Endozoicomonas gorgoniicola: one gene and its partner. The protein of the gene in region 1 interacts with the protein of each later gene in a pairwise test. Links are inferred from orthologs where the notes say so. Each region holds a gene or a part of one and is shown in the gene's direction. Other genes may lie near its edges.

Region 1 (14,877 bases):
TTTTTGGCAAAGGCTACGGCTTCTTCCGCATTGCGCAGATCAGGCTCGGTCACGATTTCGATCAGTGGCGTGCCTGCACGGTTCAGGTCGATACCGGACATACCGTGATAATCTTCGTGCAGACTTTTACCTGCGTCTTCTTCCAGATGCGCATGATGGATGCGAATGCTCTTGGTCGAGCCATCTTTCAGGGTGATGTCGACATGACCTGCACCAACGATAGGTTTGTCCAGCTGGGTGGTCTGGTAGCCTTTTGGCAGGTCCGGGTAGAAGTAGTTCTTACGCTCGAATACGTTGACACGGTTGATCTCTGCATCAACACCCAGACCAAATTTGAGGGCCATGTTAATGGCTTCTTCGTTCACGACAGGCAGTACACCCGGCAGACCCAGGTCAACGGCGCAGGCCTGGGTGTTTGGTTCAGCACCGAACGCCGTGGACGCGCCGGAGAAAATTTTGGTTTTGGTTGCGAGCTGTACGTGAATTTCCAGCCCGATCACTGTTTCCCATTGCATTGTATGTTACCTCAGTATCAGGCTTTAAAAGGACTGGCTTTGTGGAAGTCGGTGACTTGCTGGAAGCGGTGTGCAGCATTCAGCAGACGGCCTTCATCGAAATGGCGACCAATCATCTGCAGACCCACCGGACGGCCTTCAACGATACCTGCAGGTACCGACATACCCGGCAAACCTGCCAGGTTAACAGACAGTGTATAGATATCGGACAGGTACATGGCTACCGGGTCATCGCTCTTTTCGCCGATGTTGAACGCAGGCGTTGGAGCGTTTGGCCCCATAATGATGTCGCACTGTTCGAAGGCATTCATGAAATCGTCACGAATCATACGACGGATTTGCTGTGCCTTGCGGTAGTAAGCATCGTAATAACCGGCAGACAGGGCATAGGTGCCTACCAGAATACGACGTTTGACTTCTTCGCCAAAACCTTCGCTGCGGCTGCGCTTGTACATATCCATCAGGTCAGCCGGGTTTTCACAGCGATGACCAAAACGCGCACCGTCGAAACGGGACAGGTTGGTGGAAGCCTCTGCCGGGGCTATCACGTAATAGGATGGAATGGACAGCTCCAGGTTTGGCAGGCTGACTTCTTTTACTGTAGCGCCCAGTTTTTCGTATTCAGCAACGGCATCACGGATGCGCTGTTCAACCGCAGCGTCCAGTCCTGTGGAGAAGTACTCTTTTGGCAGGCCAATGGTCATGCCTTCCAGGGAGTCGTTCAGAGTGGCGGTGTAATCCGGTACTTCACGATCCATGCAGGTGGAATCGCGGTGATCAAAGCCTGCCATGGTATTCAGCATCAGGGCGCAGTCTTCAGCGGTCTTTGCCATTGGGCCTGCCTGGTCAAGGCTGGATGCGTAGGCGATCATGCCGTAACGGGATACACGACCATAGGTTGGTTTCAGACCGGTAATGCCACAGTGAGAAGCTGGCTGGCGAATGGAGCCGCCAGTGTCAGTACCGGTAGCGCCGGCTGCCAGACGGGCAGCTACACAGGCAGCTGAACCACCGGACGATCCGCCGGGAATAGCTTTGGTATCCCAGGGGTTTTTCACGGCTCCGTAATGGCTGTTTTCGTTGGAAGAACCCATGGCGAATTCGTCCATGTTGGTTTTACCCAGCATCACGGCACTGGCTTCCCTGAACTTGCGGGTCACGGTGGACTCGTAAGGGGCAACAAAGTTGTCCAGAATATTGGAGCCGCAGGTGGTTTTAACACCTTCGGTGCAGAAGAGGTCTTTATGAGCCAGCGGAATACCGGTCAGGGCAGAGGCATCACCAGCTGTACGACGCTCGTCGGCTTTTTTTGCCTGTGTCAGGGCCAGTTCTTCAGTGACTGTAATGAAGCTGTTGTAGTCGGCATCCAGCTGCTTAATGCGGTCCAGATAGCTCTGTGTCAGTTCGACACTGGAAATATCGCCAGCAGCTAATGCCTGGCTTTGTTCGGAAAGAGTTTTTTCGTACATGGTGTTTGTCAATCGCAAAGTGTCAGGACAAAAAGTGTCAGGACAGAGTGTTAGAACATCGTGTCAGGAGCTGGTCTGGTTGAGTCCGGCTATCAATGAATCAGCAATCATTCAATAACCCTGGGTACCAGGAACAGGCCGTCCTCGACCGAAGGCGCGCAGCTCTGCAGTTTTTCGCGATTATCAGGTTCGGTCACAACGTCTTCACGCAGACGCTGGGTTGCGTCCAGAGGGTGGGCCATAGGCTCTACGTTGTCGGTATTTACAGACTGCATCTGGTCCACCAGATCCAGAATTTTACTGATGGTGCCAGCGGTGGCTTCTACCTGGCTGTCATCAATAGACAGGCGTGCCAAATGGGCAACCTTCTGAATTTCAGAGGCATCAATAGCCATGGTGATCTCCGGAATCGGGTGCTTGAATTGGGGCAACGTATTTGCACTGACAGGCAGGCGTCAGTGCAAATACCAAAAATAATCGCTAAATGTATGGTCTATGGGGAGGAATCTCAAGGTGTTGGCGTGATTAAATTTAACAATACTTTTTCTGGTTTGCCAGATCGAAGCCGGAAAGTTGCTCATGTGGAAACCACCTGAGTCAATACCTATGCAAGGTTTATCGAATCCACGTAAAACCCCGTACTTTTAGTGCGGGGATGTAAGTGGGGCTTGCGTAGAGCAAGCCTATGCACTATTTTCTTCTTGTCTCTTGCAGACCTACCTCTGGGCTAGAGGAATGTTAAGCCTGCGGAGTTCGTGTGAGACTTGGGGAACATGGGTTGGCTCGTCACCGTAAAAGTTCCCACTGTGGAACTTTTATGCGATAACCAAGCTGTTCCCTGAGCAACGAACTGTGAAACAGGAACCTGTTAGGTGACTAACAGGAATCCCCGTCCTTCAGGGCGGGGAGGATGTCAAGTCAGTCTGCCCCAATCCCTTCGACGCCAGAACGCCGGTGACAAGCACAAGCCCGGAGTTATGATTCGAATTCTGCGCTCATCTCCTTTGCCCGAAAATCGTTTACTCCGGCTGAGGGTCATAAACTTGCCCAATAAAGATTATCCTGCCTGTTTCTTTGTGACGTAATATATAAAGATACGGATGGTCAAAAATGATCTCCTTCGGGTAGAATCTTGCAGACAAAAATGTAGCATACGACCTCGTAAAAGCCGCAGCTTCGGTTCCTTTTCGATCAACCCTTATGTGGCAATCCTGGGTAATACGACTTATGGAAAAAGGGCTTGGCGAACTTGCGACCATCCCCCCCCAATTTGCAGCTCCTGGTGTGAACAAACTAGACAGGCCTGACTGATCCAGTGGAGCATTTAAACTGACCTTGGATTGGGACGAAAAAGATGGCATCTCAACATGAAGTTTTTCTACAGTCTGGAACGATGAGAACAGCCCAATTATTATTTCTGGTGATACCTCATTGGGCATGGTGTCATTCGGAGGTAAGACAAAAACCATCTCATAATCCCCCTGATAAGGAATGGCAGCAGCACGCCAGAATTCGTAATAAGCATATCTGCCATTCTCAATGTTCCGCTCCATAGAGTCTATCAAATGCACCCGCTCACCATTAGCCAAAGTAAACTCTAAGTTCAGGTTTCTATCAAATTCATCTTCCCAGTCCCCCGAAAAGTAGACCGCATTCATAAATAATACCGACTGATTTTCTTTCCAGTCTGAAGCTGAGCAGGGAGATGGAATCATCCCCCGGGTGACTCTGCAGAAATATTCATTAAGCTTACCAGCTAATTTTTTCAGAGCAGGAGTATTCGAGAAATCAATACCGTCATGAAGAACAGTATTGTCCTGCTGCTCAAGCGCGTTTCGATAGCTTTCCCTAATACCAAGCTCAGAAGATACCACTACAGCATTTGCCGATAAGTAAACAGCCCCTTCCCCGTCTGCCGCTGTCGCGCCCTGCTCCTCTGCCAGATTAGCGACCGCCCCTTGCCCGGAAGCGGAATCATCCTCTCCTGTCAAATACCTGCTAAGTTCTGACCTGGTTTCACCGGCAGACGCTCCAAATATCAGTAACAGCGTTCGAAACACGCTATCAGGGGAAAGTACAAAATTAACTTGCAATTGCGCGGCCTGAACGAATAGTCGTAAAGCCTGATTCTGGATGTGCTCAAGTAAAGACTGGGAAGGCACTTCCTGATGATCGGGTTCTGAATTACATAACGGACAGTCGGGAAAGTCTTCATCATTATAATTTGCCTGACAGTTCGGACACTCTTTATTGACAGAATAAACCTGCAAAGGGAAACACAATAAACAAACGGAAAAAAACAGGACAGAAAACATTCCGGATTGAATAAGCTTATCAATAACTCTTTTAGTTAACAGCTTCATTTAACACCTCAGATTTGATGTTATGTGATGTCGAAGTCCAGTCTAGACAACAAAAAAGAGGCAAGACAATAATAAACAGAAAATGAACTTTTTTGGTTTTCCAGACCCGGGGGCTTTTTTGGAAAAACACTACAAATCATGGTTCCCTGTCTTCGTAGGGATTTCGGAGGGATGAAGGTTCAGAGTTTATTCCGCACCTTTACACCTTTTTGCAACATTGCGTGATTAACAGACCTTAAAGTTCGGTATGTTTGTTTTTTAGTTTGTCCAGGTTCATTTTGCCCGGATCAAAACCTACGTCCCGGTTAGTTTTGATGACGTTGTATATGCCCTCATGGTGGGCTTTCGATTGTAGCACCTCTAACAGATCATCAAAGTCAACCTCTGCCATAAGCGGTTTCTTTTCTGTGCCATGGAAGTAACCATTCTCATCTGTATTTTTACGGACATATTCGAAGTAGGCATCTCTGATAACTTTAAAAGACTCGATGGCAAAATTGGCAACTTTCTGATTCTCTACCCAATCCTTCTTATCAAATCTATTGTTTGAATTTATGCGCTCGACTACTTTGTAGTTTTCATAACCAATAAACCAGACAAAAGTTTTAAAGTTGCGGTATGAGCTGTTCTTACCCGACTCCAGTTCTGCTATGGGAATATACAGGTCAGGATATCTTTTCCTTGCCTGGAAAAGGGCATGTTGTGATGAAATGAAATTTGGTATATCGAACCTTTCACCCGGTGAGTTCGCTCCGACATGTTTGTCCAGAATAGCCACCATTTCACCTATATTGGTAAAAAAATTCCTTTGAATATTGATTAATACATCGACATCTGAGTAGTGTAGTGATCCCTTTATATCATCTGCGTAGGTGCCTGGTACGTCGCCACTACTGATAGCTACAGACTGCTCCGGGTAGTCCAGGGTATAGGTCAAGACCGGAAATAAGAAGTAAATCCCGGCTTTATTCAGATCCGATATCAAACCCTGCTTATCTTTTGACTGATAATCATCAGTTAGCTTCTTAATGTAACCAATAAGTTTTTTATGTTCATTAGTTCGAAATATCTTTGCTTCATAGTATTTGCCAGAGATCTGTCCGCGATAGCTGAGGTTAAACGTTAGCCGATTATGAGGCTTCCAATAGGTCGAGTCAGGCTCGTGCTTGAGTCTTCTTCTTTGGTATGACATTTCTGAACAGAAATTTTCTTTTTGAAAATCATCCATAACACTGTTCGTTATGTACCCATTGCAGCTGCTTTTGAAATCTTCGTCGCTTATATCATTGGCAAAGGATATGGGATTTTCTGGTATCAATGGTGAAGCAACAGCATAAAATCCTGCAAACAGAAGGATAAAAGATAGTTTCGTTGTCACTGACTCGGTCCTTTTCGGTAGAAATAGAGATATTTTCAGATAACCCCTTAGAATTGGAAAAGCAAAAAAAGTTCATTTTTTTGCTAAAACCCTTCTGAAATAAGCCCTTCAACGAAGAAATTGGTCAGGCTGACATAAACGTTTTGTAACTATTGACCCAAGTGGTTTTCACATGAGCAACTTTCCGGTAACTTTTACCTTAGGAGTCTATCGGACTTAAGTCCGATAGACTCCTAAGACAGGGTTAATTAACTATGCCTTTGGTTTTTGGTGATCGGATACGGCGAATTATCCAGTGGTTCCCGGAGAGTGTGTATATCCTCCTGAGTCCGTTCCACTGTGCAGGTGCGCTTCATGCTACTGGCTGTTTTCTATACAAAACCAGACTGATTTATGAGATAAATACCCTGTCAGAACAAAGAAGTGCTAGGATTTGATGCTTGCTCTGAATATCATGCGTTGATAGAGTTTGCGCCATTTTAAAGAAAGCCTTGAGTCAAGGTAACTCACAAGATGCTGAAAAGGTTACGGGGTCTGTTTTCCAGCGATTTGTCGATCGACTTGGGAACCGCCAATACACTGGTCTATGTCCGTGAAAAGGGCATTGTCCTGAATGAGCCATCGGTTGTGGCCATTCGCAATCTGGGATCGCAAAAGAGTGTGGTAGCGGTTGGTGCTGACGCCAAGCGCATGCTGGGTCGTACACCAGGCAATATCACAGCGATTCGTCCTATGAAAGACGGCGTTATCGCCGACTTTGACGTGTGTGAACGAATGCTCCAGCACTTTATCAATAAGGTGCATGAGAACAGTTTTATTCAACCAAGCCCACGGGTTCTCGTGTGCGTGCCGTGTAAATCTACCAAGGTTGAACGACGGGCTATCCGCGAATCCGTTATGGGTGCCGGAGCCCGTGAGGTATACCTGATCGAGGAGCCAATGGCGGCAGCCATCGGTGCTGGTATGCCCGTTGAAGAAGCCAGCGGTTCCATGGTGGTGGATATCGGTGGTGGTACCACTGAAATCGCTATTATCTCCCTGAGCGGTGTTGTTTATTCCGAGTCTATCCGTCTTGGTGGTGACCGCTTTGACGATGCCATTGTGACTTATGTTCGTCGCAATTATGGCAGCCTGATTGGTGACGCCACGGCAGAACGCATCAAGCAGGAAATTGCGATTGCTTACCCAAGTGATGAACTGCTGGAAATTGATGTGCGTGGTCGCAATCTGGCAGAAGGTATTCCGCGCAGCTTCACGCTGAACAGTGCTGAAATTCTGGATGCACTGCAGGAGTCCCTCAGTGCTATTGTTCAGGCGGTCAAGAGTGCTCTGGAGCAGTCTCCACCGGAACTGGCTTCAGACATTGCAGAACGTGGCATGGTGTTGACCGGAGGTGGCGCACTGCTGCGCGACCTGGACAAGCTGATCAGTGAAGAGACAGGGCTGCCGGTTCTGATTGCTGAAGACCCTCTGACCTGCGTGGCCCGTGGTGGTGGCCGTGCGCTGGAAATGATGGATAAGCATCGTATGGATCTGCTGTCTACTGACTGATGGCGACTCCACAATCGGAGTGGGTTTCCCATCCGAAGCTGTTGGAAGCCTGAATGGCTGTCCAGCCTGCGACAGGTCAAACAGGATTGCTTGTTTGGCCTTTTCGCGTTTAACGGAGTTAAGGAAAAATAGTGCGTTAATGGCATGATGCCTTTCATGCTTTTGATGATAAAAGGAGCACTTTTATCAAACCGATATTCAGCCAACAACAATCACTGGCAACGCGCTTTGTACTGCTGACGCTCCTGTCTCTGGGGCTATTGTTTGTTGATCACAGTTTTAATTATTTATCCGTTGTCCGTAACTGGATGACGGCCGCTGCAACACCGGTTCAGTTTCTTGCAGATATCCCTTCCCGGGTCTGGGGCGTGGCCGATGAAATTGTGACTTCCCGCAGTGACCTGATGGAAGATAACGCCCGTCTCAAAGCCAAAACCCTGATTCTGGAACAGAAGGTCCAGAAGCTGGCCAGCCTGACGGCACAGAATATTCGCCTGCGCGAGTTGCTGAATTCCTCCGAACTGGTGGATGAACAGGTGCTGGTGGCTGAGATCGTCGGGGTGGACCCGGACCCTTTCAGGCATATAGTTACCATCAATAAAGGCTCTTTAAACGACGTGTTTGAAGGGCAGGCGATTGTTGATGCCCATGGTGTTATGGGGCAGGTAATTGAAGTCACACCGCTGAGCAGTCGGGTGGTTCTGGTAACCGATAACTCCAGCCGGATACCGGTACAGGTCAACCGGACGGGCTACAGGGCTGTTGCCGCTGGCACAGGGCTGCCGGACTCCATGGAGTTGATGCATATTCCTGATACTGCAGATATACGGGAAGGAGACCTGTTAACCAGTTCCGGGCTTGGGCAGCGTTATCCTGCCGGCTACCCCCTGGGCAAAGTCCGCAAGGTCACCCATAACCCCGGTGATGCGTTTGCCAGCGTAGAAATTCAGCTGCTGGCAGAAGTGAATCGCAGCCGTTTTGTTCTGCTGGTGTTCCGTACTCCCCATGAGTCAATACCAGGCCAGTCGGTGGAAGAAGCGCCAGAGGAAAATACCGGGCAAACGACCGGCGAGCAGCAGGGAGAAGGTTCATGAGTGTACAGAGAGCCAATGCTCACTGGGTGGTGTGGGTTAGCCTGCTGATGGCATATGTGTTGAGCATATTGCCGATGCCTGCCTGGTTATCCATTGCCCGGCCAGCGTGGATTCCCATGGTGATTTTATATTGGATCATGGCGCTGCCGGAACGCTTTGGTCTGTTGTTCGCCTTTCTGACCGGCATCGTTCTTGATGTTTTTCTGGGAACGTATTTTGGGCAGAGTTCTATGGGACTGCTACTGGTGGCCGTCATCGGGCTGGGTCTGCATCGGCGGCTGCGAATGTTCCCCTGGTGGCAACAAGCGTTCATGGTGTTGGTTATCATCGGGCTATACCAGATGCTCAACCTGTGGATGCGAGTCCTGCTCGGTGGAACGCCTCCCTCTTTATGGTACCTGCTGCCTTCGGTCAGCAGTGCGGCCTTATGGCCCTGGGTGTCCGGGGTGTTGAGATTTCTGCGGCGTTACTTTCGTGTAATTTGAGCGTGTAATTTGAGCGTGCAATATGATTTATCTGGCCTCCCAGTCCCCAAGGCGACAGGAATTACTGCAACAGATTGGCATACCCTTTCAGCAGCTGGTGTCTGAAATTGATGAAACCCCCGGGGGCGATGAAGCCCCGGGGGATTATGTTTGCCGCATGGCAGGGGAAAAAGCCCGGGCCGGATGGGTGGAGGTGCAGGCCAGAGGTTTGCCGGAAATACCCCTGCTGGCGGCCGATACCTCCGTTGTCATGGGATCGAAAATACTCGGTAAACCCAATAATCCTGAACAGGCCTGTGATATGCTGTTGTCATTAAGTGGAAACTGTCACGCAGTGATGACGGCCATAGCGGTAACCAATGGGCATAAGACCATCGTTCGACTTTCTACCACTCAGGTGCAGATGACACCTTTCGACCGGCTACGGGCTGAAGCCTATGTCGCCACGGGTGAGCCTGCAGATAAGGCAGGTGCATACGGTATTCAGGGGTACGGAGCTATCCTGGTTGAATCGATTCGAGGCAGCTATTCAGGTGTAGTAGGGCTTCCACTACAGGAAACCGCAGACGTTTTAAGCGAATTTGGCATCACTCCCTGGCATTCCCTGTAATGTTTTTTATTGGTTTTGATTTTTCTGGTATCGGTACAGCGTTGGATGTGTACTGCCATGCCAGCTTAAGGGGAAGGGAATGAGTGAAGAAATTCTGATGAATATCACGCCGATGGAATCGCGGGTGGCGCTGGTAGAAAATGGAGTCCTTCAGGAAATCTATATAGAGCGAGCCCGCAGTCGCGGTATTGTGGGCAATATCTATAAAGGCAAGGTTGTCAGGGTTTTGCCCGGTATGCAGGCGGCTTTTGTGGATATCGGTCTGGAGCGGGCTGCGTTTATTCATGCCAGTGAGATTGCGCCACGCAACAGTGACAGGACCGACGAACAGGTGGAGCGCCCCATTGGTGAACTGGTGCATGAAGGTCAGTCGCTGGTGGTGCAGGTGACCAAAGACCCTCTGGGTACCAAGGGAGCGCGCCTGACGACCCATATTTCCATTCCGGCACGCTATCTTGTGTTGATGCCACAGAACAACCATGTGGGCATTTCCCTGCGTATTGAAGACGCCGATGAACGCGAACGCCTGCGGCAGCTGGTAGAAAAATGTATTGAGCAGGAAAACTGTCAGGACAAGGGTGGCTTTATTCTGCGTACCGCTGCTGAAGGCATTGGTGAAAAGGAAGTGATGGCCGATATCCAGTTTCTGCACCGGCTGTGGGACACCACGCTGGAAACCATCAAAGCAAGCCGCGCGCCAGCGGTTATTTACGAAGACCTGCCGCTTTCCCTGCGCACATTGCGTGACCTGGTGGATCCAGACATTGAAAAAATTCGAATTGATTCCAAAGCAACCTTCACTAAAGTCCACAAGTTTGTGAAAAAACTGGTCCCCCAGGTGGATGGACGGGTTGAGTATTATCCGGGCGAACGTCCTATCTTTGACCTGTTCGGGGTAGAAGATGAGATTAATAAGGCATTGAGCCGCAAGGTTCAGCTGAAGTCCGGTGGCTACCTGATTATTGACCAGACCGAAGCGATGACGACGATTGATGTGAACACGGGTGCATTTGTCGGTCATCGCAATCTGGAAGAGACGATTTTCAAGACCAACCTTGAAGCCTCCGTTGCCATTGCCCGCCAACTGCGCCTTCGCAACCTGGGTGGAATTATCATCATCGATTTTATCGATATGGACCACCAGGAACATCAGCGTCAGGTTCAGCGCTCCTTTGAAAAGTCTCTGGAGAAAGATCATGCGAAAACCAACATTACCGGAGTCAGCGAGCTTGGGCTGGTGGAAATGACCCGCAAACGCACCCGGGAGTCTCTGGAAAACGTACTGTGTGAAACCTGCTCAACCTGTGATGGCAAGGGTAGCCTGAAAACGGCAGAAACCGTGTGTTACGAAGTTTTCAGGGAGATTCTCCGGGCGGTTCGTGCCTATGACAGTAAAAGCTACACGGTGCTGGCTTCTGAAAAAGTGGTGGATCGCCTGCTGGATGAAGAGTCCAGCAATGTGGCTGACCTTGAAGAGTTTATTGAAAAAACTATTCGTTTCCAGGTTGAGCCTATGTACAGTCAGGAACAGTTTGATGTCATTCTTGTCTGAATTAGATAAATAAAGCGTACTGGGCCGATGTCAGGTTTATCTATGTCGATATCGGCCACACATTTTTGAGTGTATGAAAGAAAGACAAAGAATGAACTACGACAGGTTTTATAGTTGATGCTATCCCTTCTGAAACCTGTTTTACGCTGGAGTTTGAGGCTTAGTCTGGCTGGCTTGCTGTTACTGGCTCTGCTGGCGCTTGGTGTGCGCGTCAGTTTTAGCCTGTTGCCCCTGTTTCATGAGCGCGTTGTCAGTTACCTGAATGATCAGCTGGATACCGATTTTGTTATTGATGTTCTCGAACCCGAATGGGACGGCATTAACCCGACATTGACACTGCGAGGCTTACGTTTACAGGGACATGAAGCCGACCGACCGGCTTTTCTGGTCGAACGGTTGAATGTGGAACTGAACACCGTGGCGTCCTTTCTCAATTTCACCCCGATTGCAGATCACCTGGAAGCCAGTGCCATCAGTGTTGTGCTGGAAGGTGATGCTGGAAAACACTGGTCGCTGTTTGGCATCAGGCAACTGGAAGAAGAGCAGGAGCCGTCCAGATTCTTCGACCTCCAGACGACGATGCACTGGCTCAGCATGCAGGGCTATGTCGACCTGACCAATATTAAGCTGGAGTTGCTCCCTTACGGTCAGGCACCGGTAGTATTTGACACTCATCACCTGTCATTAAGTGAAAAGTCCGGGCAGAAGCAACTGGAGTGGCTGCTAAAGATAGGTGAGGGTTCGGTTGAGTTTACGGCTTATGGCAATGGAACCAATCGCTGGAATTCTGACTGGTCAGGTGCGCTGGCTGTTAAGGATGCAGACCTTTCCAGGCTTTGCCTGCTGACCGACGATTGTAGCCAGTATGGGCTGCTGGATGCCCGATTGGACGCTGACAGCCAGTGGCGTTTTCAGACCGGTCACTGGCAGGTTGATGGCGATCTGGCGTTAACGAACCTGTTTTATGGCACAGATGGGCAACTCTCTACAGTTCCGGCTTCTTTCAGTACAGAGCTAAAGGCAATGGGTTACAGCCAGGGACAGGTGGTTTCGGACTGGAGTACAGAGTTTAATAATACCCGCGTGACTCAGGGTGAGAATCAGGTATTGATTAAGAACGCTGAAGTTCGTGGTCATCATCAGGGTGAAACGACCATCAATCTTGCCGTCAAAACGCTTGACCTGGTACCGGTTAAACATCTGGCACTTGAATCTGGACTACTGCCTGAATCAGCGGCTGACCTGGTCAGTACTCTGGACCCTTCGGGAACGCTTCGGGATATTACGATTCGTTATCTGCCTGACCGGGACCCTCTGGCAGACGGCTCCATCGTCACTAAAGCCAGACTGGGCAATGTCGCTGTGGGTGCCTGGGAAGGTGCGCCATCGGCGGGCAATGTGTCTGGTTGGCTGCACATGAATACCCTGAGTGGCTATTTTGATCTGGAAACCAAAGATTTCAAACTTGGGTTTCCTGAGCTGTTTCATGACGGGTGGACCTTTTATTCAGCCAAAGCCAGGCTCTACTGGGATGTTGTGGACGACATCTATCGTTTGAAGAGTGATGATATCTCGGTGGTCGGCGACGAAGGCTCGTTGAATGGCAAAATGTTGCTGGACATACCTTTTGGTCGTAAGGCGAACGAGCCTAACTATCTGGATATTGATATAGGTATTGCCGATGGTGATGCCCGGTTTGCTAAAAAATACCTGCCTGTACATATACTCGACAAAGACCTGTCAGAGTGGCTGGAAACCGCCATCGTCGGTGCAACTATCCATCAGGGTGGTTTCAGCATGGAAGGCCCGCTGGACAGCGATTCAGAAGAACCTTTGTTATGGAACCTGTTTTTCGATGTTGAAGAAGGTGAGTTTGTCTATGATCCGGACTGGCCTGCTGTCACTGATTTGAAGGGACGGATATTTGTTGATGACGATGAAGTCCTGATTGAGGCAGAGCGTGGCAAAACCTTTGATACGACGCTGGAGCAGGCAAAAGTATCGCTCGACCTGAACGATAAGCTGATGACACTGCATTTAGACAGCAAGGTTCAGGGACCGGGTAAAGATATTATACGGCTTCTGACTGAAACACCGCTGGCGGAATACGCCGATGATAGCGCCAGGGGCTGGGCAATGGATGGTGACTTTTCAGGTCATTTCAATCTTGCTTTACCCATCGAGGATGTTGAAAAGGTCAGTGTTCAGATCGGTCTGGAAACCAGTAATGGTTACTTTGCGACAAGATCTCCGGATGTGCAGCTTGACCAGATTCGTGGTGCATTCTCGTATGATTTACAAAACGGCCTTCAGGCGGATCAGATAGAAGCCCGATTCCTGGGGAACAAAGTCAGCGGCTCTATTGCTTCAACCATTGATTATCGGGGCAATGAAACCATGGAGCTGAACTGGCAAGGGAAGATGGCTACCGATTCCCTGCAGAGCTGGCTGGAACTGGACTTTCTCAGCCTGCTGGAAGGCGCTGCTGATTACACTGGCAGCCTGATACTGCAAAATTCCGGAGACCTGCAGGCACAACTCTCTATTCAGAGTGACCTCGAAGGTCTGGAAATTGAGTTGCCAGCGCCTCTGGGTATTGCTGCACAAGACAAGAACCCTATGGATATCAGGTTGAATGTCTTCAGGGACCGAAATGAGTTATTTGCCCGGCTGGGTGATGTAGGACAAGCCCGTTTTCTGTTTGATCCGGAGTTTGACTTCAAAGCCGCTGCGGTTCATCTGGGCAAAGACGGTGCTTTACCAGTAATAGAGCCGGATAAAATTCTGGTATCGGGCTCTATTCCAGAACTGGATATTGGTCCATGGTTTGACATTTTTGATGGGCAGCCACCCGGTGAAGACGAGCTTAATCTGTTGTCCCAGGTGGAAATGGATAATGTCAAAATCGATAAACTCATTTATGACGAATATTCCTGGGATGACTTACTGCTCAGGGTCAAACCGGGCGCAAATTATACTGAGGTTACCGTAAACAGTGAACCTGTTGACGGGCAATTATTAATCCCTAGTCGTCCATCTCTGCCCTTTACGCTGGACTTGAACCGTTTGCACCTTCCTGAACTGTCCGAACAGGAGGAAGGGAAAGAGCAAGAGGAAGAGGAAAACTGGTTGACCAGTATCGACCCCAGAGAGCTACCTTCAGCGATTGTCAGAATTGATTCGCTGAAAGTCGGGCCTCGTGATTTAGGTGATTTGTCGTTTATTATACAGCCGGCACCAGACGGTAAGCGTATCAGCGATATAAAGTCTCGCATTGAAGGCAATAACTTTACCGGAACCGTGGACTGGCTCTACATTAATGGTCAGCATCAGACCCGATATCAGGGATCGCTGCGGGGCAAGCATATAGATAAACTGCAAGAGTCGTTTGGGTTGCCGGTTTTGGTGGAAGCTAAAGACACCCGGATTGAAGCCTCGCTTGAGTGGCAGGGGTCTCCTCTTGAGGTCAATATGAGTACCCTTAACGGTTCTTTAAAACTGCGCCATAAAAACGGCATCCTGAAACAGCTGGAAGGTGGCGCGGGAGGGGCGCTTAAGGTCTTTGGTATCTTTAATACTGAAACGTTGCAGCGGAGGTTAATGCTGGATTTTTCTGACCTTTACTCATCCGGTGTGAGCTTCGATACGGTAACAGGGCTGCTGGACTTTGATAATGGTATCATTACCTTTAAAGACCCCCTGCTCGTTGAAGGTCCGTCATCGGATTTCAAGCTGGATGGTTTGGTCAACATGAGGGATGAAGTTATGGACCTCAACCTGGTGGTGACACTGCCGGTGACTTCAAACCTGCCTGTTCTCAGTGTGTTGTTTGGAACGGCTCCTCAGGTGGCGGGTGTCAT
Region 2 (14,891 bases), 2.5 Mb from region 1 along the record:
CTCAGGTCACCTGGGCTAAAAAAATTAAAATACAGTACCTTCATGCTGCCGAAGCTCTGCTAATATCACTGATTCCATGTTGTTCAATTTTTATTCCGTCATTGCTTAAGTTGTCGCTTTGTTAATCAATATCAATGCCCTGTTGTTTGGGGTATCAGACATTTGATATTCACTCTGCTCCGGAGCCTGTCCGACACGCTCCTTGAGTCTCCCCGGAGAAAGTGCTTTACCAGGTTTCAATGGCGGGTGTTACCAACCAAAAAAGCATGGTGTGATGTTATGTTGTCAGGTAAGTTCGTCAGTATCTTTGCAATGACGTGTTCAATAGTAATGGCAGATTATAGTTTTGGTGCGGAGAAGAAGATTGCGGTAGTGGATGCGGGCAGTACCGGTTCAAGGCTCTATATCTATGAATATTCACCTGATCCTGATACCGGGATTCCTGTTATTGAAAAGGAAACGTCAAGCAAACAAAAAGGAGGGATTCAAGACGTAGATGCAAATAATCTGGATACCTATCTGGAGAATCTGTTTGGCTCAGTCAACAAAGACAATATTAGTAATATTTATTTTTATTCAACCGCTGGTATGCGACAAATCAATCCTGATATAAGAGCATCCCTGAATGAGCAAGTGAAAAAATGGTTAAAAGCAGAATTTCCTTCATCAGACATTGACGTAGAAACAATACCAGGCCGGAAAGAGGCTCTGTATGCCTGGCTGGCATTAAATTATGTCAACAATTTATTTAAATTACAGGGAGACACACAAGGCGTTCTCGATATGGGCGGTGCGTCTACGCAGATTGCTTATGAAGTGAATGATAAAGAGGACTTTACTGTTGAAATAAACAGAAAAACTTACAAACTTAATACAGAAAGCTTTTTAGGCTTAGGGCTTAATCTGGCAATGAGCCAGTACCTGAATCAGGAAGCATGTTTCCCTGTAGGCTTCACTTTACCTGATGGTAAAAAAGGAACAGGTGATTTTGATGCCTGCAGTAAGGCAATTATGCCGCTGATTACAGATGTGCAAAAACTTAACAACTACACTAAATTACACCCTGTCAGAAATACGCACAGCTTTCTTCTCATCTCAGGGTATGACTATACAGCATCAGAGCTAAGAATCACGAAGAACTATTCCATTAAAAATCTGGGCAAGCAGGGTGAGGACTTTTGCAAACAATCCTGGATGGACTTAAAGGCTGGGAAAACTTCCTATGTGGCATCACCTTTTATATGGCATATCTGCTTTGATTCAGCTCTGGAGGAGGACTTGTTAACACTTGGGTATCGGTTGGATTTTGCAGGTCTCCCTGTTAAAACGGCTTCAACTGTTTCCTATAACTTAAACTGGCCATTAGGTGTTGTGCTTACCCCTTTTGTCACTACTTCTTCTAATCCAAAAGAGAATACTCATACTGACCTGTAGGCCTTTGGCGCCAAACCCCGGCACCCGGGGTGGGGGAGTTTATTTCCAGCTTAATTGAGTGAGTGTGATGTTAAGACGCAAGCGCGGGCAAATTTTTCAGACTCTCCTGAAGTCCGGCATGTACTCCCTGTTTTTTATATCCATTCCCTGGTATAGAACTCCCGGGCAGTTTGCCTATACCTTTGAAGGTTTTCCTGACTGGGTACTTACAGCACTTCTGTGTTATGCCATTGCAACCGGCATCAACGTATGGCTGTGGTTTGCCGAGAGCGCGACGGAATGACGCTTCAGCTAACACTGGTTATCGCTTATTTCCTGCTACTTATACCGGTGTGTCTGAAAGCGAAAAAATCCAGCACCAGGCATACGGCATCGGATCATTATCTGGCTGGCCGTTCTCTGGGGCTGTTTGTGTTGTCCCTGACGCTCTTTGCCACCATAGCCAGTGGCCATACGTTGCTGGCCAACACCGGACAGGCCTATCTGCTTGGTTATCACTGGATCATGGCAATGGGGTTATGGGCCACCATCAGCGTCAGTTATCGCTGGATTGTTCCCGGGCTGAGACCGGTTGCTCTGGCTAACCATTTTGTTACCCCCGGAGACTGGATTCGGTTTCGGTTCGCTGCCCAGCCGTGGGCAGCCCCTTTGAGGCAACTGCTCACGCTCTGCTTCTGCCTCTGTCTGGCCAACTATCTGTTTGCTCAACTCAAAGCGGCGGGCGAAATCATGGTAGTGCTGACGGACAGCAAGCTTCCCTACAGCATGGCTGTCCCGCTGTTTGGTCTGGTTATTCTGCTCTATGACTCGGTAGGTGGTTTGCGCGCTGTGGCCTGGACCGATGTGATTCAGGGGTTGGTGACCATTGTTGGAATTGTCAGCCTGTGCTACTGGATCACCAGCAACTTTGGTGGTTTACAGCAAATCGTTGCCGGCGTCACTGAGTACAGACCTGAGAGTGCCAGGGTTCCCGATTACACCTTTCAGGCTCGCTGGTTCAGCCTTATGCTAATGGGAGGATTGGCTGTCTGTGTTTACCCGCAGGGGCTGCAGCGTGTTTTTGCGGCGTCATCCACCCGGGTACTTTACCGTTCACTGGCGCTGTCCAACATGTTTCTTGTCATCTGCGGAGTGGTTCTTATTTTCGCAGGCTGGTCGTCTCTGTCACTGCTTGGTGGGGCCAATATCAATGTCGACCAGGTGTTGACTGTGGTGTTAAAAGAGTGGGCTGACAGCAGCGCTGTTAACTATTTCGCAGCCTCTCTGGTGCTGATGGCGGTGATGGCAGCCATTATGTCAACGGCTGACTCGGTACTGCTGTCGCTGGTGTCCATTATCAAACACGACTTTACTCAAGCTTCTGTTCGAACCGATCTTCGACAGGACTATCTGATTGCGGTTGTGGTCATGATGCTCTGTTCTCTTGCAGCGCTTTACCGGGATATTACCCTGTGGCACCTGCTTGAACTCAAGCTGGAATTGCTGGTGCAGTGTTTTCCGGGTTTTGCACTGGCACTGCACAGACCCTCACTCAGGGCGTCTTCTGTTTTTCTGGGGCTGGTTGCAGGTCTGGTGGTGCTGGTCACCGAGCTGGTTCTGGGGGTTCGCTCTGTTTATGGCATTAATAACGGCATGGTGGCTTTGGCCGCCAACGTTGCCGGTATTTTTATGCATCACTTTGTCATTGTTCTGGTGGCAAAGAAAAGGTCATTAGCTTTATGGACTAAGAGTGCTTATCCCATGAGTGCAAACAACCGTGGTTCCAGAGGCAGCCAAAAAAAGAATGAATAGTGAAATATACTAACACCGTCGTTCCTTGCTGAGGGAAGAAGGTGGAGAGCATGTTCGCCGTCATTCGTCTATTTGGTCACTCTCGTCAGCACACTCTTTTACATATTTGTCATAATCTTGTTTTGTCGTAAAGTAAGCTTTTTTCGTCTCAATGCAAAATCTGGCCTCAGGCGAACGAGCCTCCGTGGGCGTGGATGTAGATGTAGATGCCCCCTGGTTAGTGGTTACAGGCGCTTCGGCAACAGGTAGCAAACGATGAGGTGTATATGCCTGAACCCGGGGTGCATGTACCTGTGGTTGAAGTGTAACTGACTGGCACCCTTGACCGGGAAAACCTGGTTGTTGAGTTGGCAATAAATGGTATGTGTGTTGACTCATTTGTCTCTGGGGTTGAGGAGTACGTTGTTGCCGGTACAAGTCGTTAAGCTGAGAGCGTAATTCTCGAACTTGCCTCTGGGTCAAAAAGTTACAAGTCAGAACAATGCCGGCTACACCTAATGCAAATACTGAAATGCCCAGGCCAATATAAGCGGCGGTACTGGGTTTATTCTTATTAGACAAGGAGTCAGATTTTTTATTGTCAGATTTTTTATTGTCAGATTGCTCAGCTTCTCTGGAATACCTTCGACGGTGATGTTTTGTGTCTGATGGCATGGAGTCAGAGAGAAAGTTGGCATCCGGTAACCATTTAAATCCATTTTCATCCTTATCGCTGATATAGCGGAAAATACGGTTACTGTTGTCAGAATCCCGGAAATTATCAGAAATGGGGGCGTTTAAGTCAGCGGCATCGTTTCCATTCATCCAGCACTCAAACAGGTTGTTGTGAACAAAGTAATTTTCACTGTTGGTTCTGACCCCGTTAATCAGGTTTCTTTTGCATTCTCCAAAAAAATGATTGCCTTCTAACTTAAGTAATGTTGCGTTTCTCAGGGCATACTCAGAATTATTGGAGTCAGTATCTGATATGAGAAGGACAGAACTTTTGATATTTGACTGGCTGTTATATGAAAAAAAACGATTACCTTTTATATTGAAAAGGGTTTTATCTGATGTTTCGCCAAAATATAAAAGTGATTTATTTATGGAGGCTGAGATGGTTTGCCAGGTCAGCTGGATCAGCTCATTGTTAAAAATGTTTATAATGTTTTTTTCGGGCTGTATGTCCAGGTTGTATGATTCTGAATTGAGCTTGAAACTGATTAATTCTGAGTCGAAAGTGAGTGGCTTTGAGTTTTGCTTATCCAGTGTCGATAAAAAAACAGGTGCAGTAGACAGCCCTGCCATCAATATTCCCGGCGTACTTGAATCGATAAGGCTGTTTTCATTGAGATCATGGGGGTTCGAAGTACGCTTCAGGCCAATATAGAAGTCATTTGCCAGCCTTGCTTCAGGGGTTAGCGGAACACCTATCAGTTTTTGACCTTTCTCCAGAGTGATACTTTTTTTGACCTTATAGCTTTTTTTCCAGTGATCCGGAAGAAGGTGATAAGTTCCCTTGGCATAAACCATACTTAGCCCCTCGCCTCGCTGACCAGGATTCGGCAGTAGTGTTTTAACGCCGGGTCCGGGCAGCAGAAAGGCCGTATTCTCTTTATCTTCCGGCAGTCTGAAACGGTTATATTCTTCGATCGTCTCATCAACAGGCTTTCCGTCTGGAAAAAGTACGACGCATCGGGATATCTGATTGTAGGGAAATTGCTTTTGAATATTGCTTAGTACTGTCGCCGCAGCTATTTGAATTGATTTGCTCAGCCTGTCTTCCTTATCTACGGAAGAATTGCACAGATCACTTAATGTTTGAGTCTCTTTTGAAGTCATAACCGTTGACGTATATTCCCGGCGCATGTCTTGTGCTGTAGCAGGTAGACACGGAAATAAAAAAGTTAACGGCAATGTTCGTATTATGAAGGAACTTAATGAGAAGCTTTTCATGAGGATTGAAGTATACGTGTGTAAACGCTTGAATATAGCTGTTTATAAACCTCTTGCTATTCAGATTATTTGTTTTTTTAAAATGCTACCTGACAGTTGGCGTTGCTGCTTTATTAAATAGAAAGCCATGAACTCTGTAGAATTCATGGCCTGCTCTGCTAAGGGTATTGTCAACAATTATTCAGTGATGCTCCTGCCTTCTTTTTCGGCGGCTTCTTTTGCCAGATAGTCGCGCACCAGCCTGAACACTACAGGGCTTAACAGCACGAGAGCGATAAGGTTAGGTATGGCCATCATGGCATTCAGAGTATCAGCAACCAGCCAGATGAAGTTAAGGTTCAGAGTTGCGCCAATGGGCAGGGCTATGATCCACAGAACCCTGTACGGCTTCACTGAACGAGGGCCAAACAGATATACGAGGCAGCGCTCACCGTAAAAACTCCACCCCAGGATGGTAGTAAAGGCGAAGATGGTCAGCGAGAACGTAACAATGTAGTTACCAACGCCCGGCATGGCTTTGGCAAATGCCATGGAAGTCAGGGCTGCACCGGATTCACCGGAAGTCCAGAGACCAGAGGTGATAATCACCAGGCCGGTGATGGTACAGATAATAATGGTATCGATAAAAGTACCCAGCATGGCAACCATGCCCTGACGAACCGGGTCTTTGGTTTTGGCAGCAGCGTGGGCAATCGGGGCAGAACCCAGACCAGCCTCGTTGGAGAAAATACCCCGGGCAACACCAAAGCGAAGTGCTGCCCACACGGCTGCACCGGCAAAACCACCGGTAGCGGCAACCGGCGAGAAGGCATAGGTGAAGACCAGTGACAGAGCTTCAGGAATGGCAGCGGCATTAATCGCCAGAACACCCAGCCCGGCTAACAGATAGGTAATGGCCATAAAGGGAACCAGCGCGCCAGCGACCTGACCAATACGACGGATGCCGCCAATTAGCACCAGGCCTACCAGAACCATCAGGGCTACACCAGTTACCCAGGTTGGCAGACTGAAGTTGGCTTCCAGAGCCGCAGCGACCGAGTTGGATTGCACCGTGTTACCGATACCAAAGCCGGCGATAGCCCCAAACAGGGCGAACAGTGTGCCGAGCCATGCCCAGCGGGAACCCAGGCCATTTTTGATATAGTACATAGGGCCGCCATAATGGTTGCCTTTGTCGTCTACTTCCCGGAATTTTACAGCCAGTACCGCTTCTGCAAACTTGGTGGCCATACCTACCAGTGCTGTACACCACATCCAGAAGAGGGCTCCGGGACCACCAAGGAAGACGGCAGTGGCAACGCCGGCAATATTACCGGTACCAACGGTAGCCGACAGGGCCGTCATCAATGCCTGAAAGGGTGAGATTTCCCCCGCCTTGTCGTCGCCTTCTGCCGGTGTACGACCACTCCATAATAGTTTGAAACCGGTTCCCAGCTTGAGCAGTGGCATCAGCCGCAGACCCAGCATCAGGAATAGCCCTACCCCCAGAATAAGAACAAGCATTAACGGTCCCCAGACGACCCCGTTAATGGCGTTCACAATATTTGTTATTTGTTCCATGGTTTTATCCGCTGTTAGCTTGTTGTTCAGCTGCGTCACAGACCGGAGATACATCACTAACCTTGTGAAAATTCCAGCAAAAATCGTCCGTTCGCAGGTGGCTTTAACTTAATGAATTAGGTGGGAAAATTCAACGGAGGCTCAGACTGCATAAGGTCTGGCGGGTTTCATATAGGAAACAAATGTCGTCAATCAGGGAGTCTTCCTTTAATTCACGGCTCGGCTTGGTTACTATTGCCGATACTTCTTTAGTTGCCCTTTTTCAGTTGCTCCTAAGCTGGATCAATTCATGCAGGTGAAAAATAAAAATGACTGAGCAGGCTTATTTTTTACAACGCGAAAAACAGTCAGTAATGGTTACGCGCGGCGACAGAGAAGCGTCTGTTGAGCCTCTGCAACTGGGGCAGCGGGTTCGGGATATTCGACAGAGCAAGAACCTGACCCTTGAGGAAGCCAGCAAGCTGACCGGGCTGGCACGTTCCACCCTGTCGAAGATCGAAAATGAACAGATTTCCCCCACGTTTGCAGCGGTCACCAAACTGGTCACTGGATTGGGGATTGATATTCCACAGCTGTTCACCCAGCCCGACACCCGAACCTCTGCCACTGGCAGGCGCGCCATAACCCGTAAAGGGGAAGGGCAGTTGCACCCTACCACGACCTACGAACATGAGCTGCTGGCAGATGAGTTGTCGGGTAAGCGCATGATTCCCTACCGGACCACCGTGTTTGCCCGCTCTTTTGATGACTATCAGGACTGGGTGCGGCATGAGGGGGAGGAATTTCTGCTGGTATTGAGCGGTCGACTGGCGCTGTTTACCGAGTTCTACCAGCCTGTTGAACTGGATGAAGGCGACAGCGCTTATTATGATGCCGAAATGGGACATGTGCTGGTATCGCTCAGTGAAGAAGACGCTGTGGTGTTGTGGGTGACCGCCTGATTCTAAAGCAGCCTGAAGGGAGTGATGCCATACTATGGGGCAGAATCTACAGGAGAATAAAGGCATGAAATACCATCATCTTGGTATTCCTACCCAAGAAAAGTTAAAGGACGAGAAACACCTGCCTCACCTGAAAATGTATGTCAGCGGCTTTGGGCGCAACCCTTACGGAGTGGAATGGATGCGCTTTGAAGAAGACGCCGACTACCCCGAGCTGGTGAAGACCGTCCCTCATGTCTGCTTTGAAGTGGACGACCTGCAGGCTGCCATTAAGGACAAGCACGTCATCATTGAACCAAACAGTCCCAGCCCCGGGGTGTGGGTCGCTTTTATTGAGGATAACGGTGCGCCGGTAGAATTTTTGCAGGTAGACCGGACGATTGCAGAGGCAGGAATATAAAAGGCTGTCAGGATTTCAGGGTGTTGCTGAAATTTTCAATAGAGGGAAGTTCAGTAAGGTTGCAGCCCGGCGACGGGTTATAAAGACTTTCAGACACCGGAACTTATTGTTCAGGCTATAGTCCATGCTTGATTATGGTTTGAACAGGTATGCATACACAATGAAATCTGCTGTTAAATGGTTGTTGGTGCTTCTTGTCACGATTAACTCTGCAGGGTTAATTGCTGAAGATGACAGAAATGCAGAAGATACTAAAGCGGTGTTGGACATACTGAACAGCGAGCGGAAAAATGCAGGTATTCAGTCTGTTTATCAATTTAATAAAGCCCTGGAAGACGCTTCACGCAGGCACTGCCTCTACTGGTCTGAACATTATGATCGGCTGAGACAGAGCCTGAATACAGGTCAAATCAGCTGGCATGATGAGCAGGATATAGCGGGTTCAGAGTACTACACAGGCAATATGAGAGAGCGGGCGAAAAAGCAGGAATATACTTCCGGTGTTGCTGAGAATATTCATGTAGGTCTTGAAAGTTGGGCTGAAGCCATAAGTAGCTTAATGAGTTCAATGGGACATAGATTGAACTTTCTGAATCCGAAACTTAACGATATTGGGTTTTATAGCTGCCGTATTGAGTCAGTTTTTCCCAGTGAGTCACGAAGGCTTTATGTCTTTATGATGGGCAATGACTATGGTCGCGTGTTCAATGAGAAGACCAGGGAACTCTGCGCAAAAGAAGCGTTTAAGAACTGTCCTGCGGGCATGAGGACCTGTTCGGTCATTTTTTGCGGTAATGGTCTGGGAGTCCTGGAGTCGCGCGTCAGTTATGACGCAGCCAGTCTGGTTCGCCAGCAGAACAGCGGCTTTGTGATGTACCCGTTTAATGGCGCTGTGGTTGATCCTTTGTCCTCAAACCTTAAACATTATGATGACGATCCTGGTCCGTTAAGGGGGCAGATGATCAGTGTTGAGTTGCTTCCGGAGACACAAAAGCAAATTTTCGGTCTGCTGATGATGTTGGTTGACATCCGTTCAGATGAAATTTTAACCCTGGTTCCAGTCAACAGAGGTTTGCCCGCAAACCGACCGGGAATAAATGCCTGGATACCACAATCTCCCCTGAGGGTGGGCGGTCAATACCGCATGGTGATGAAGTATAACCACTTCAGCGACGGATGGCAGGTGCGGGAATCTGAATTTACCGTTCAAAAGCCGGAAGGGAAGGTGATCAATATTTCAAACCTTCAACAGACAGTGTCTGTCAAAAAGGGAGAGGTGAACCTGCTTGTTATTGACTGGAACCTGACCCCGCGAAAGGCAATCAATAACATTAAGACTGTTTACTGGGAGTCAGGCAACTACGTGACTAAAGTTGTGGGGGATAATGTGATCAAAGTTCAGTCCTACGTAGACAGGTTGATTATCAGAAATGCCGACAACAACATGGAGATCAGCGTTAATGCCCGGGATTAGGCTTTACGGAGGTTGATGAACTCCGTCAATGAATGTAACAGATTCGCTGCCTGCAACGTGTAATCCGACGGCGGGCTGCGGGTCATAAAGACTGACAGTTCCACTGTCATCGTTTACAATGCCGCCATGCCATTCTGTAGCGATACTCCTGTAAGCAAGGCTCTGGAACTTACAGATGGTCGTGAAGAATGTCTCGAACTGAATTATAAGAACGGCCTTTTTCTTCGGAATAATAGGCCACGAACAAAAATGAGTTTGGAGAGTGTAAATGGCCGTAGAACGCACTTTATCGATTATTAAGCCGGACGCTGTTGCAAAAAATGTAATCGGTAAAATTTACAAGCGCTTTGAAAAAGCAGGTCTGAATATCGTTGGCTCACGGATGATCCATTTGAGTCAGGAGAAAGCAGAAGGCTTTTATGCAGAACATAAAGAACGGCCATTTTTTCCTGATCTGGTGGCCTTTATGACGTCTGGCCCGGTCGTAGTGTCTGTCCTGGAAGGAGACAATGCCGTTGTCCTGCACAGGGAACTGATGGGAGCGACCAATCCGGCTGAAGCAGCACCAGGAACCATCCGTGCGGATTTTGCTCAAACCATTGACGAAAACGCCGTACACGGTTCTGACTCTCCAACATCAGCAGCTCGGGAGATCGCTTATTTCTTTGATAAAGCGGAACTCTGTCCGCGAACGAGATGATAGTACGATTGCCGGGTATAAATACCCGGCGATTTTGAGGTGTAAAAATGTCAGAAACAGTCGGTCAGTCCGTCTCTGAAGTAAATGAAATGGCTAAAACCAACCTGCTGGGTCTGTCCCGCAGTAAGATGGAAGCCTTTTTTGTCAGCATTGGTGAAAAGAAGTTCCGCGCTCAGCAGGTGCTGAAGTGGATCCACCATGAGCGTGTTGACAGCTTCGACGACATGACCAATGTCAGCAAGGCTCTGCGTGAGCGACTGAAACAGGTCGCTGAAATTCGCGGGCCTGAAATCGTCAGCAGCCACTTTTCCGAAGACGGCACCTGCAAATGGGTCGTACGGGTAACCAGTGGCAGCTGTGTTGAAACCGTTTATATCCCTGAAGGAGACCGTGGCACGTTGTGTGTTTCCTCTCAGGCAGGCTGCTCCCTGGACTGCAGCTTTTGTTCGACTGGCAAGCAGGGGTTTAACTCGGATCTGACAGTGGCTGAAATCATTGGTCAGGTCTGGGTGGCTGCCCGTCATTTTGGCAATGTACCTGCCAAAATAGACCGCCGTATTACCAATGTGGTGATGATGGGAATGGGCGAGCCGTTGATGAACTTCGACAATGTTGTGGATGCCATGAACCTGATGATGGATGATTTTGGCTATGGCCTGTCCAAGCGTCGGGTAACCCTGAGTACTTCCGGTGTTGTGCCTATGTTGCGAAAGCTGGGCGAGGTGACGGATGTTTCGCTGGCGGTGTCCCTGCATGCGCCGAACGACGAGCTGCGTAATGTGCTGGTTCCCATCAACAAAAAGTACCCACTGGCTCAGTTGATGGATGCCATTGATTTTTACATGAACTCTCTGCCCGACAATCGTCGTGTAGTGACCATCGAATACACTCTGCTGGCGGGTGTGAACGATCAGCCGGAACATGCAGAGCAACTGATTCAGCTGCTTAAGGATGTGCCATGCAAGCTGAATCTGATACCCTTTAACCCATTCCCCCATTCCGGTTATGAGCGCCCCAGCAATAATGCCATTCGCCGTTTTCAGGAGAAAATGCAGGCTGCGGGTTTCAATGCAACCGTGCGCAAAACCCGGGGGGATGATATCGATGCTGCCTGTGGCCAGCTGGTGGGTCAGGTCAATGACCGTACCCGCCGGAGCCAGCGTTATATCGAAGCCAGGCAGCTGGAAGCCTGATAAGCCTTTGCAGAGCAGTGCGCCTCATGAACTGAGTGTGCTGCCCTGATGGACAGTACTAATAATTTGGCCAGTACTAATAATTTGGGGAGAGACATGACTGCAAAACGGAAGCTTTGTTCAGCTTTCATGTTCGCATTGCTGAGTATGATGTTGTCGGGGTGCGTGTCCACAGGAAACCGGCCGACAGATAAAAACCAGGCAGTCCGAAGTTATATCGATCTGGCCAGGGGGTATGTGCAGCAGGGTTATACCGAAAATGCCATCAAACCTCTGAACCGGGCTCTGGAACTTCGACCCGGCTCGCCGGATGTGCATGCTATGTTTGCCCTGGTGTATCAGCTGCAAGGTGAAGACAAGTTGGCTGAACAGTCGTTTCGCAAAGCGCTTTCTCTCAGTTCCGGTTCGGCAGAAATACACAACAACTATGGCGCATTTCTTTTCAGCCAGAACCGTTTGAGCGAAGCTTACCGTCAGTTTACACTGGCTGGAGATGATGTTCGCTATTCTCAGCGCAGTCGTGTTTTCGAGAATATGGGGCGGGTTGCGTTGCAGCAGGGGCAGCGCAGTCTGGCTCGGCAGAATTTTGAAAAATCCCTGAAACTTAATGCCAATTTGCCCAGATCCCGGCTGGAACTGGCGTCTCTGCTTTATGAGCAGGGGGAGTACCTTCTGGCCTGGGAGCATTATCAGACATTTGTCACACTGTCGTCGCAAAATGAGCGTAGCCTGCAGCTGGGCATCAGGCTGGCCAGAGCCAACGGCGACAATAACGCTGCAGCCCGTTATTCTAATGAGCTGCAGCGTTATTATTCCAGCCCGGAAGCGGGACGGAATACCCGGAGTCGAAGCAGTTATGACTACTGACTTATTAGAAACAAAGACCGATACAAACAGTGAAAGCCTCTTGGACGAATCCACACAGGTCGATGCTCAGTCGACACACGAACAGGAAAGAGAAGAAGGCTTGCAATCTCCAGGTGAGCGACTGCAACGATTCCGTGAGCAGAAGAGGCTGACAACCGAAGAGGTGGGAGAAACCCTTAAAATTCCTGCGTCGTATATTGATGCCATTGAATGCAGTGCGTTTGATAAATTGCCAGGGTTGATGTTTGTCCGGGGTTATCTTCGGAGTTATGCCCGCCTGGTGGATCTTGACCCGGATGAGATTATTCAACGGTTTGATCAGTTCACCGGAGACAACGGTAAAGAAACACCCAGGCTGTCTGAAGGAAAAGATGTAGAGATTCGTCGTCAGGTTTCTCCTGTCGTGAGTATTGGCGGTGCGATCAGTGTTATTGCTATTTTGCTGGTGGTGGCATTCAGTTATTACAACTGGGGTGGTGGGCGTGTAGCCAATACGTCTGCTGTTGCTGAAGTCTCTGAAAGCCCGGCCGTCCCTGAGCCTGAGCCTGAGCTTATTGTTGGCAACCCCACTCATCCGGTGACGGAGGCTGCACCAGAACAAGATGATCAGGAAGAGCAGCCTGCAGATTCCGTTCAGCCTGATGAAGAACTGATCGCTCCGGCGGTGTCTGACAATGCCCCTGAGACTGCTCAGACAACAGAGCAGGAAGTGTCGGGTATTGCTCCCGTTGAGCTGGCACTGCCGGATGAGACGCACCTGGTGATTCGCTTTATTGAGGATTGCTGGATTCAGGTTCGTGATATGGCGGGAAAAAGCCTTTATACCGATGTGCAAAAAGCAGGATCCACTCTGGATCTGGAAGTTCCTGATACCATTCAGGTACGCTTTGGCAACGTAGCCGGTGTTCAGTCTGCCACCTTCCATGGTGAACCGGTAGAGGTGAAGGCCACTGAACCGGGCCGCAATGTGGTGAGCCTGGTGCTTGGCTCTGAAGATGCCGGTTAATCTGTATTTTGACTGTTATCATTAAGCCGGAACCGTTATAGTTGCTCCTTTTGTCCGGTCAGCCCTGTCTGGTCGGCACAGTTGAGGATTTAGAGGGCGTCAGAAGTTGGCAAAGCAACTGAAAGCTATTCGTGGCATGAACGATCTCCTGCCAGATCAGAGTCCGGCATGGCAATATCTTGAAGGTAAATTCCGGCAGCTGATGGCTAACTACGGCTACAGTGAGATGCGTATGCCTATTGTTGAGCCCAGTGGCTTGTTCAGCCGTGGCATTGGTGCCGGTACCGATATTGTTGAAAAAGAGATGTACACCTTTGCTGACCGCAATGGTGAAAGTCTGTCAATGCGTCCGGAAGCCACCGCAGGCTGTGTACGCGCAGCGATTCAGCATGGCCTGCTGTATAACCAGGTTCAGCGTCTGTGGACGTCCGGCCCCATGTTCCGTTATGAGCGTCCGCAGAAAGGTCGTTACCGCCAGTTCTACCAGTTCAGTGTGGAAAGCTTTGGTATGGCCGGTGCGGACATTGATGCCGAACTGATTCTTCTCACCGCCCGTTTCTGGAAAGAGCTGGGGCTGACTGATCATGTGCGCCTGGAGTTGAATACCCTGGGTACGCTGGAGGCTCGTAAGAACTATCGTACAGCTCTGGTTGAGTACCTGAGCCGGTATGAATCCGAACTGGATGAAGACAGCCAGCGTCGCCTGAGCATCAACCCGATGCGTATTCTCGACAGTAAAGATGCACGTACTCAGGAAATCGTTAAAGATGCGCCTGTCCTGCAGGATTATCTGGATGATGAGTCTCGCGAGCATTTTGAAACACTGAAGCAGATTCTTGATGCGGCAGGTGTTAACTATATTGTAAATCCAACCCTGGTGCGGGGGCTGGATTACTACAGTCGAACCGTGTTTGAATGGATTACAGACAGCCTGGGCGCCCAGGGAACCGTGTGTGGCGGTGGTCGTTATGATGCCCTGGTGGAGCTGCTGGGTGGCAAGCCAACGCCCGCCGTTGGTTTTGCCATGGGGCAGGAACGACTGGTCCTGCTGCTGGAAACCCTGAACCTGATTCCGGACAGCGTTAACAAGACCATTGATGTTGCGGTAGTTACCCGTGGTGAAGGTGTGAGTGGACGATCCATGCCGGTGCTGGAAACCATTCGCAACCGCCTGCCGGATCTTCGTATGCAGGTGAACTGCGGTGGCGGTTTCAAGGGGCAGATGAAGCGTGCATACAGCAGCGGCGCAGAGATTGCCCTGATTATGGGTGAAGACGAGCTGGCAGCCGGTACTGTCACTGTTAAGCCTCTGATCGGCGACGAACCTCAGCAGACCATGGACGTTAATGCAGCGATTGAGTACCTGCAGGCAAAATAACCCTGATACCTGTATCTGCAACTGTCAGGTACAGGTGGCTGAGATGATTAGAAAAGGTTTCTCAGGAGTAAAAGTGTGAACCGTACTGACGAAGAAGAAGTTGAGCTGCTTAAGCGCGTCTGGAATGAATATGGCAAACCAGCCGTTTACGGTGTAGTGATTACCATGGCGGCCATTTTTGGCTACAAGGCTTATCAGAAGAATCAGCATGA

Evidence for each region.
Region 2: the proteins of NX722_RS16100 (region 1) and NX722_RS04415 interact in binary tests that used the Escherichia coli proteins (3 or more experiments, as listed by UniProt). The link is inferred for Endozoicomonas gorgoniicola from one-to-one orthologs.

The regions. Positions count from the first base shown.
Region 1 is NZ_JAPFCC010000001.1:3,492,209-3,507,085, reverse strand. Bases 5,307-8,257 are described here. They hold NX722_RS16100 (rod shape-determining protein), read left to right. Parts: upstream 5,307-6,238; coding sequence 6,239-7,276; downstream 7,277-8,257. Other genes in these bases: mreC (rod shape-determining protein MreC), read left to right, coding at 7,462-8,257; NX722_RS16105 (hypothetical protein), read right to left, coding at 5,307-5,725. Also shown: Asp-tRNA(Asn)/Glu-tRNA(Gln) amidotransferase subunit GatB, read right to left, coding at 1-515; Asp-tRNA(Asn)/Glu-tRNA(Gln) amidotransferase subunit GatA, read right to left, coding at 533-1,984; Asp-tRNA(Asn)/Glu-tRNA(Gln) amidotransferase subunit GatC, read right to left, coding at 2,092-2,379; NX722_RS16110 (serpin family protein), read right to left, coding at 3,004-4,347; more of NX722_RS16105, read right to left, coding at 4,583-5,306; more of mreC, read left to right, coding at 8,258-8,370; rod shape-determining protein MreD, read left to right, coding at 8,367-8,855; NX722_RS16085 (Maf family protein), read left to right, coding at 8,878-9,465; rng (ribonuclease G), read left to right, coding at 9,545-11,017; NX722_RS16075 (YhdP family protein), read left to right, coding at 11,135-14,877. UniProt on the Escherichia coli protein: Forms membrane-associated dynamic filaments that are essential for cell shape determination. Acts by regulating cell wall synthesis and cell elongation, and thus cell shape.
Region 2 is NZ_JAPFCC010000001.1:942,774-957,664, forward strand. The notes cover bases 11,328-14,292. They hold NX722_RS04415 (helix-turn-helix domain-containing protein), read left to right. Parts: upstream 11,328-12,284; coding sequence 12,285-13,301; downstream 13,302-14,292. Other genes in these bases: rlmN (23S rRNA (adenine(2503)-C(2))-methyltransferase RlmN), read left to right, coding at 11,328-11,428; pilW (type IV pilus biogenesis/stability protein PilW), read left to right, coding at 11,525-12,295; hisS (histidine--tRNA ligase), read left to right, coding at 13,408-14,292. Outside these bases: NX722_RS04360 (acetate and sugar kinases/Hsc70/actin family protein), read left to right, coding at 247-1,434; NX722_RS04365 (hypothetical protein), read left to right, coding at 1,493-1,717; NX722_RS04370 (sodium:solute symporter family protein), read left to right, coding at 1,684-3,225; NX722_RS04375 (hypothetical protein), read right to left, coding at 3,286-5,073; NX722_RS04380 (alanine/glycine:cation symporter family protein), read right to left, coding at 5,338-6,720; NX722_RS04385 (helix-turn-helix domain-containing protein), read left to right, coding at 7,074-7,661; NX722_RS04390 (VOC family protein), read left to right, coding at 7,726-8,061; NX722_RS04395 (CAP domain-containing protein), read left to right, coding at 8,222-9,535; ndk (nucleoside-diphosphate kinase), read left to right, coding at 9,804-10,235; more of rlmN, read left to right, coding at 10,283-11,327; more of hisS, read left to right, coding at 14,293-14,679; NX722_RS04425 (YfgM family protein), read left to right, coding at 14,755-14,891.